DNA from 4 places in the Macrococcus bovicus genome. Region 3 is predicted to be linked to each of the others. Evidence: riboswitches for the same ligand, from Rfam matches in the RefSeq annotation. Region 3 holds a riboswitch; each other region holds the start of a gene.
What was found. Region 3 has a riboswitch for S-adenosylmethionine ahead of QSV55_RS10235 (M20 family metallopeptidase). Riboswitches for the same ligand answer to the same signal wherever they lie in the genome.

Region 1 (2,204 bases), 610 kb from region 3:
ATCTGTCACCTGCGTACTGGACATTTTCTCGAAATCGCAGTCTATAGCATGTTTCTGAACTAAATCTTCAATAGCCTTGATCCCATCCACTTGCGACTGATAAAAAGCTTTTGCTTTATCTTCTCCTTGAGACTTCAGAATCTCCTGGTACATGAGGTGATGCTGCGCAGTAATCTTAGCCGTTGTATTAGCTGTCGTCTCCTGCACCAGTTTACGGCCTTCAACAAGCGTGACATCTTGACCCGCTTCAGCTAAACGGTAAGCGGCAAGAATACCTGCGATCCCTCCCCCGATGACAAGCACTTCAGTTCTGATATCCTGTTCCAGTGCAGGAAAATCAGTCACTTTCGCCGACTCAGTCCAATAAGAAATATTCTCTCTTTTCATTATATAACCTCCCCAAATGTCATTCCCTCTGCTATACCCTCTGCTGGATAAAAAATACACTGTTCACGCTATTTACATAAAAATAACACCTACCTTTGACAGTCGGTGTTATGGATGTAACCTCTTACACTTTTTACTTCTCATAAGGGACGACATCTTTGCCGAATTCCTTGTTAATATAAGCTTTCATATCTTCTGACTGCAGGACTTTAATCAGCTCCTGAAACTTTTTATCATCCTTATGCCCTTCCTGTACAGCCAGGATGTTCGCGAACGGGGATGATTTATCCTCAAGTGCAATCGCATCTTTATGAGGAATAATACCATTATCGATTGCATAGTTGGAGTTCATAATGACTGCCGCACCTTCTCCGTTCTTATAAGTCTTCGGCAGAAATTCTGCACTCTGCTTATTATTGAATTTAAGATTCTTCTTATTCTCAACGATATCCGTAAATTTGGCATCTTCTATCTTCACGCCATCCTTCAGCTTGATGACCCCTTCATTGACGAAGAAAGAGAGGAAACGGCCTTCTTCAGCCGGATTACTGGAGACAAAGATTTCTGCACCGTCCGGGATTTCAGCTAGATTCTTATATTTTTTACTATAGACTCCCATCGGTGTCGTGAATACTTTGCCGACTTCCTCAATTTTATAATGATGGGTCTTCTTTTCTGCATTAAGATATGGAACATGCTGGAATAAGTTGGCGTCTACATCACCTTCATCGAGTAATTTATTAGGCACTTTGTAATCATTGACGATTTTAACTTCAACGTCGTAACCTTTTTTCTTCATCGCCTCAGCTGCATGTTTGACCACTTCTCCGTGCGGGGTAGGTGATGCCGCGACTACGATTTTCTTATCGTTCTCTTTTTCATCCGCTGAACCGCATGCTGTAAGCGTCACTGATAATAAGAATGCACTTAAAATTCCTAAACCTTTTTTCATCATAGAATCCTCCTCAAATTTTTTAATAAAAAAAATACTTTCTCCATAAAAAATAGAGAAAGTATCCGCTTTCTCTCATCTTCTAAAGCAATCGCTTTATGTGAATTAGCACCATGTCAAACTGACTGGTTGCCGGGTTTCATCGGGCACATCCCTCCACCACTCTTGATAAGAGTTTTATTAAGTTGTTAAAATCATAGCAATTGTATCGACATTCGTCAATAACTGACCAATCAAAAATTTCTTGACTAACAAACTTTTTCAGAAAACATCCAGACTTCTTCTGGTATGATAGCAAGGAGGTGAAATTATGTCTGAAGAACAAAAAGGAATTCTCTACGCTGCAGGCAGTTATGTCATGTGGGGCGTACTACCTTTATACTGGAAACTAATCGACGGTATCCAGTCTTATGAAATTCTAGCGCATCGCATCATCTGGTCCCTAGTCTTTATGATACTTCTCGTCTTCTTTCTCGGTAAGACATCTGAACTCAAGATTCAGACAAAAAGCCTGTTCGGCGAACCGAAACAGGCACTCAGTCTATTCATTGCGGCCGTTGTCATCGCTATGAACTGGGGGCTCTTTATCTGGGCGGTCTCGAATGACCATGTGATGCAGGCGAGTCTTGGTTATTACATCAATCCTTTGATGAGTATTCTGCTCGGTCTTTTCTTCATGAAGGAACGTTTCACTAAAGTGGAATGGCTTGCTATCGCACTTGCTGCGGCCGGTGTATTCTATATGACGTTATCGCTCGGTGTATTTCCTTATATTTCTGTGCTGCTTGCTGCTTCTTTCGCAATTTACGGTCTCCTGAAAAAGAATATCCGAATCGATGCCATCTATACCATTCTGCTTGAATGT
Region 2 (2,204 bases), 280 kb from region 3:
AAATTAGGAATATGGATAAAATAATGCCATCAAATTGGACTTGAAAGTATCAAGGTCAACATGGCGGAAATGCGTCTGATATTGATAGCTTCTTGTAGTCAACGCATTGAGCAGCATGTCTGTCTTGAACTGAGGTTGGTCATGTGAAGCGAAAATAGTCTCAAAATACTGATAGAGTGTCTTATAATAGTCTGTCTCTTTAAAGAGGGAGCGCATTTCGTGCTTTTCAATGCAAAGCAGAAGGTCTTCATTGTCGCGTTTGAATTCGAGCATCAATGTCAGCATCTCGCTTAATTGTTCGCGTTTATCCTTATCAGAAGATTGAATATGATCAAAAGATGTAAAGAGATGATCAAAGTCCTCCTCCAGTAAGCTGAAGCATAGCACGCCCTTATCCTTGAAATGACGATATAAGGTACCCGCACCAATCTGGAGTGTTTGCGCAATCTGGTTCATACTGACCTGTTCCACCCCATACATTTCAAAAAGTGCAGCGGCAGTTGTTTTTATGCTGTTATAGTTATCCTGTGCATCCTGTCTCATCATTAAGTCCTTTACTGGAAATTAAACGGAGAGTTTTCCGTTTACTTTCAAGATTATAATGCTTATCTTCAATTTGCACAACTGAAAATTAAAAAATAACAGCAGAATGCATGAGCCATTTGATCGATAAAGCGTCCAGTGCAGCTCGCACGAAATCTGTTTGACAACGTCACTGTTTAATACTATATTGATAACAATCATTTAAATATGTCTTATCCAGAGAGATGGAGGGAACTGGCCCTGTGAAATCTCAGCAGCAGGCTCATCTGAGAGTACTGTGCTAAATCCATCAAGCGACAGCTTGGCAGATAAGTGATTTTCTGACGTCATTGCTGCGAAGTAATGACGTTTTTTATTTCGATTGAAGAAGAAGGGGAGAGGAAATGCGTTCTAAATTACTTGATTCTATACCAGAAAGTTATTTTGGCAAGACGATGGGCAGAAAGCTCGATATCGGCAGCAAACCGCTTATCAACACAGCGGTCGGTATACCCGATCAGAAAGTTCCGGCAGAAGTACTCGAGACGATTCAGTCCGCAGTACAGGAGCCTGCGAATAATAAATATGGTGTTTTCCGTGGTAAGGAAGCGTTGAAAGAAGCCATCCAGAAATTCTATTTAGATACTTATGGGGTTGAGCTGGATAAAGATGAGGAGATCTGTATTCTTTACGGGACGAAAAACGGGCTGGTCAACTTGCCGCTTTGTGTGATTGAACCGGGTGAAGGCGTTCTGCTGCCGAACCCGGGTTACACTGATTATCTTGCTGGTGTGAAGCTGGCCCGTGGCACGGCCTATGAACTGCCGCTCCAGCCCGCCAACCATTACTGGCCGGACTTTGATGCCCTTGATTCTGCCGTATTAGCAGATACACGTCTCATCTACCTTAATTATCCGAGCAACCCGACAGGGGCAGTTGCGACTCGTGCAGGGTTCGATGCTGTCGTCCGGCGTTTCAGAGGGACGCAGACAAAGATTGTCCACGACTTCGCCTATGCGGCATTCGGCTTTGATGCTAAAAATCCGAGCATTCTGCAGTCGCCAGGCGCGAAGGACGTAGCAGTCGAGATTTATTCACTCTCCAAAGGTTTCAATATGTCAGGTGTACGGATAGGTTTTGCTGTCGGCAATAAAGATATCATCGGTGCCCTCAATTATTATCAGGATCATACACAAGTAGGGATGTGGGGGGTCGTTCAGGAAGCGGCGGTCAGTGCACTGAAATTAGGGGAACCTTTTTTAGAGACACAGAACGCGATTTTCAGAAAGCGTAGAGATCAAGTTACAGACTTTCTCACTGAGGCAGGCATCCCGTTTGAACCGATGCAGGGCGGCATCTTCCTGTGGCTTAGAATCCCGCCCGGCTATAAAAGTGAAGAATACGTCGATTATCTGCTGAAAACACAGTCCATCCTGACGACACCGGGGCTACCATTCGGTTCAAACGGTGATGATTATATTCGGATCTCACTTGCAATCAGTGACGAGGAGATAGAAGAGTTGCTCATCAGGCTCAAGGAAACAGCAGGCCTCTATCAATAACGGAGTCTCAAGTTAATTATTTTTTTGAAGAAAAGGACTTCATACTACTTTACACGAACATATGTTCCCTTATACAATGGACTCATAAATGAGGTGGGGGAATGTATGACTATTATCAAT
Region 3 (2,204 bases):
GTTATTTGATTTAGAAGAGACTGTGGCGCTTCATCGCTATATGGATGAACATAATCTGTCGCTTTTCAAGCAGAATATGGAAAAAGATCAACTGGTCAAAATCTACGGTAATTTTAAAACCGAAGATGTGGAAGAGAACTGGTTCAAAGATCTGAATAATGATAATTTCAATAAGTATGTGCTGCAGGAAACAATGCATGATGATGACTATTACTTATTTGTAGCAGAAAATCAGAACGCCCGGGACAAACGAATTATTCTGGCAGAGAACGGCATTTTTATGGATAAAGATCTCATGGCCTTTGCTTTAAATTTCCTGCTCTGGTATCTCATTTATTCATCGCTTATCTTCGGGCTGATATTGGCACTTGCCTATTATGTGAGCCGGAATTTTGCACGGCCGCTTATTCATTTTGTTGACTGGCTGAGTCAGTTGAGCAGAGGCATCTACCGCGTCCCTGATAATCATCATATCTATAGACGGGACCGCATGCGTAGAAAATACCGGATGTATACGTCTGTAGATGAATCCATCCGCGAATTGACAGAGAAGCTGGATAATGACCGGACTTACCAGAATCGCATTTCAACGCTCCGTGATGAATGGGTGTCAGGTATCACGCATGACTTTAAGACGCCGCTCAGTTCGATCTATGGCTACAGTAAACTCTTGAACAGTGATCTTGAAATCAGTTGCGAGGACCGTAAGAAGTTTGCTGAAATTATTGAAGACAAGGCGCTTTATATCGATTCGCTGTTAAAAGACCTGAATATGACCTACCAGCTGAAGAACCATCATCTTGAGTTTAATAAAGAAACGGTCAATGTAGGTGAATATATTCAGCAGTTTATTGATTCCTTCGATCATCCGAACCTGTATGCGGTCAACCGGCTGAACCAGACTGTTAAACTTGATAAAGAGCGGATGAATCGGGTGCTGATGAATATCGTGTCTAATGCCTTCACTTATAATGAGGATATCGAAGTGTGGATCAATTCATTCGCTGATGACCCTGACATTGTCATCGAAATCGGCGACAATGGTAAAGGTATCCCGCAAGAAGAGCTTCCTTATATTTTCAATCGTTATTATAGAGGGACCAATACGACTACTAATAACGAAGGTTCAGGTCTCGGCCTCGCCGTTGCTAAGCAGATTGTTGAAAATCATCAAGGACAGATCAGCGTCCATAGCTCAATAGCAGGAACAAAATTCCAGATCAGGCTGCCACGCGAATTAAATGATTGACGAAACAATCAGAAAATTATATAGTAATCATTAAATAATTCCATACTTATCAAGAAGGATCGAGGGATAGGCCCGATGACATCCAGCAACCTACCGTTTGGCAAGGTGCTAAGTCCTCCAGCATAGCTGACAGATAAGATTGCAGAGACATTCCTTATCGTGGAATGTCTCTTTTGTTAAGTGTACGGAAATAAAGGAGTCTTTTGATGGAACAATATGAAAAGCGTATTTTAGAATATATTAATCAGCATAAAGAAAGTATAATTGAACTGAGTCATGCAATACATGCAAGACCTGAACTCGGCAATGAAGAGTTCTTCGCATCAGCGGAATTATCCAATCTTCTTCAGGACAATGATTTTCAACTGGAACGGGATATTGCAGGTCATGCGACAGGTTTCATTGCGACATACAAGAGTGAAAAACCAGGTCCTACTATTGCTTTTCTCGCGGAATACGATGCATTGCCGGAACTCGGTCATGCATGTGGCCATAATATTATCGGGACAAGTAGTGTGCTTGCTGCCCTTAGTCTGCAGACAGTGATTGATGAGATAGGGGGTACTATCAAAGTATTCGGATCACCTGCAGAAGAAGGGGGCGTCAATGGTAGCGCGAAGGCAAGCTATGTCAAAGCGGGACTCTTTGACGATAGTGATGTCGCACTGATGATTCATCCGGGACATGAATCATACCGCACCGTCCCTACACTCGCAGTTGATGTCTTTGAAGTGGAATTCTTCGGTAAGAGTGCACATGCTTCTGAAAGTGCGTTCAACGGCATCAATGCGCTCGATATGATGATCAGTTTCTTCAACGGTATCGCTCAGCTGAGACAGCATATCAAACCACGTGATAAGGTTCATGGTGTTATTCTGGATGGCGGTGCAAGTGCGAACATCATCCCGGATTACACGAAAGCTCGGCTCTATACCCGGGCCTTATCACGCAAACA
Region 4 (2,204 bases), 640 kb from region 3:
TGTCGAATTTTGTTGAACCCATTGCTTCCGCTGCCTCTATCACCCCTTTATCAACCGAGATGATGTTATTCTCAACAACCCGGGCGATGGACAGTGAAGCCGCGAGCGTCATCGGGAAAATAGCTGCCCAGATGCCAATAGATGTGCCCACCAAGAAACGTGTAACAGGTATCAATGCAACCAGAAATATAATGAATGGAATCGGTCTGATGGTGTTGATCACAAAGTTTAACGCCATATTCACTGAACGATTCTCAAGGACATGGCCCCGTCCTGTTGCATAGAGCAATATCCCGAGCGGAATACCTATCATTGCTGCGAGCACCAATGTAATACCGACCATAATCAATGTATGAATGAGTTCCTGCAGAATAATCGGATAAAATTCAGATAAATCAGCTTGCAAAGCCATCAACCTCCTTGATTTCAATACCATATTGCTTCAGCTCCAGCAGGGCAAACTGGACCTTGTAATCTGAGCCGACCGCCTCTATCAGTAAATTACCGAATAAACGATCGGTCAACTCAGTTATACTGCCATACAAAATATTAAAATCGACTTCATACTTGCGGCCAATCTGGCTCAGCACGGGTTCCAGTATCTGCTGATGATTGAAGATGAATCGATATAACTTCCGTGAGGGTTCTACACCTTTTGGCACATGGTCATTCAGCACAGAATGGACAAAACGTTTCGTCGTCGGATGCACGGGATTCGTGAATAGGTCAAAGACTTTGTTCTGTTCTACAATACGCCCTTGTTCCATGACCGCCACTTCATCGCAGATTGTCTTGACGACTTCCATTTCGTGCGTAATGAGTACGATGGTGATGTTCAGTTCCTGATTGATACGTTTCAGAAGACGCAGGATTTCATCCGTTGTTTCGGGGTCCAGAGCAGACGTCGCTTCATCACAAAGCAGAATTTCCGGATTCGTTGCAAGCGCACGGGCGATACCGATACGTTGCTTCTGGCCACCTGACAGCTGAGCCGGATAATCATGTTTCTTATCTGACAAACCGACAAACTGAAGTAATTCATCGACGCGCTGATCCAGTTCTGCTTGTGAATACTTTTTGGTCAGCTTCAGTGGATATTTAATATTATCTGCGACTGTCTTTGCCTTAAAAAGGTTGAACTGCTGAAAAATCATGCCGATATTCTGCCGTCTTTTTCTGAGCAGCTGGGGTTTTAAGGTAGTGATGTTTTCACCATCTACTATGATGCGACCGCTCGTCGGTTTTTCGAGCTTGTTGATCAACCGGATCAGAGTGGACTTACCGGCGCCTGAATAACCCACAATGCCGAATATCTGTCCTCTCTCTATATTCAGTGTCACATCTTGCAGTGCCGTCACTGTTCCTTTCTTCGTCTGAAACTGTTTTGATACTTCATCAATTTCAATAATTGCCATGGTAGCCTCCTTAAAAATCAAAAAAAAGACCTTTTAGCCAGAAGCTAAAAAGTCTTAAACGTCCTTTTATCTGCCAAGCTAAGCTTGATGGAATTAGCACAGTGCTCATTTCTGAGTCCGCTGCTGAGATGTCATCGGGCCATATCCCTCGATCTCTCTTGATAAGTTTTATGAAGTTATACTCATAGTACATGGACATGAATAAAGTGTCAACTTCTTTTTTTAATTTTCGCAATCTTGAATCTATGATAAAATAAGTGACTATAATAGAGATAAGAAGTAGGTACTTATGACAGACAAACAAACGCTGATACAAGAACAGTTTTTAAAACTACTGGAACAACATCGTTTTCGTGAAATTACTATTAAAATGATCTGCGAAGAAGCGCATATCAACCGCTCCACTTTTTATACATACTATCTTGATAAATATGACTTGCTGGATAATATGATTGAACAGCATCTATCAGAACTCAACTTAATCGGCAGTCAGTTTGCAGAAGCCATAAAGACGGATTCTGATACTCTACGTACTTCATCACGCCTTTATTTGAATCATTTGTTCTCATATATCTATGAGAATCAGAGTTTTTTTCGTACATTGATGACAGTTCATCCGGCTCAGAACTTCACACAAAAATTTATGGGGGTTCTGAAGGAAAACTACATGCACATCATTATGGATCATCACCTTCAGGATCCTGAGCATTTTGTCAATTACACGTTAGGTGGCCAGTTTGGAATTATTTATTTCTGGCTGCAGAATTATTGCGTCGAGCCCCCGGAGAA

Region 1: another riboswitch for S-adenosylmethionine. It lies ahead of QSV55_RS02500 (MetQ/NlpA family ABC transporter substrate-binding protein); the one in region 3 lies ahead of QSV55_RS10235 (M20 family metallopeptidase).
Region 2: another riboswitch for S-adenosylmethionine. It lies ahead of QSV55_RS00750 (aminotransferase class I/II-fold pyridoxal phosphate-dependent enzyme); the one in region 3 lies ahead of QSV55_RS10235 (M20 family metallopeptidase).
Region 4: another riboswitch for S-adenosylmethionine. It lies ahead of QSV55_RS02660 (methionine ABC transporter ATP-binding protein); the one in region 3 lies ahead of QSV55_RS10235 (M20 family metallopeptidase).

Annotation. Positions count from the first base shown of each region.
Region 1 covers NZ_CP128470.1:396,646-398,849, reverse strand. The annotation lists gene QSV55_RS02505 (FAD-dependent oxidoreductase) at 1-387, opposite strand, end outside; gene QSV55_RS02500 (MetQ/NlpA family ABC transporter substrate-binding protein) at 521-1,339, opposite strand; SAM riboswitch class I at 1,412-1,514, opposite strand; gene rarD (EamA family transporter RarD) at 1,647-2,204, shown strand, end outside.
Region 2 covers NZ_CP128470.1:66,292-68,495, forward strand. The annotation lists gene QSV55_RS00745 (TetR/AcrR family transcriptional regulator) at 4-543, opposite strand; SAM riboswitch class I at 753-858, shown strand; gene QSV55_RS00750 (aminotransferase class I/II-fold pyridoxal phosphate-dependent enzyme) at 927-2,084, shown strand; gene QSV55_RS00755 (Y-family DNA polymerase) at 2,186-2,204, shown strand, end outside.
Region 3 covers NZ_CP128470.1:1,871,142-1,873,345, reverse strand. The annotation lists gene QSV55_RS10240 (sensor histidine kinase) at 1-1,249, shown strand, start outside; SAM riboswitch class I at 1,293-1,389, shown strand; gene QSV55_RS10235 (M20 family metallopeptidase) at 1,456-2,204, shown strand, end outside.
Region 4 covers NZ_CP128470.1:426,672-428,875, reverse strand. The annotation lists gene QSV55_RS02665 (methionine ABC transporter permease) at 1-406, opposite strand, end outside; gene QSV55_RS02660 (methionine ABC transporter ATP-binding protein) at 396-1,409, opposite strand; SAM riboswitch class I at 1,479-1,583, opposite strand; gene QSV55_RS02655 (TetR/AcrR family transcriptional regulator) at 1,705-2,204, shown strand, end outside.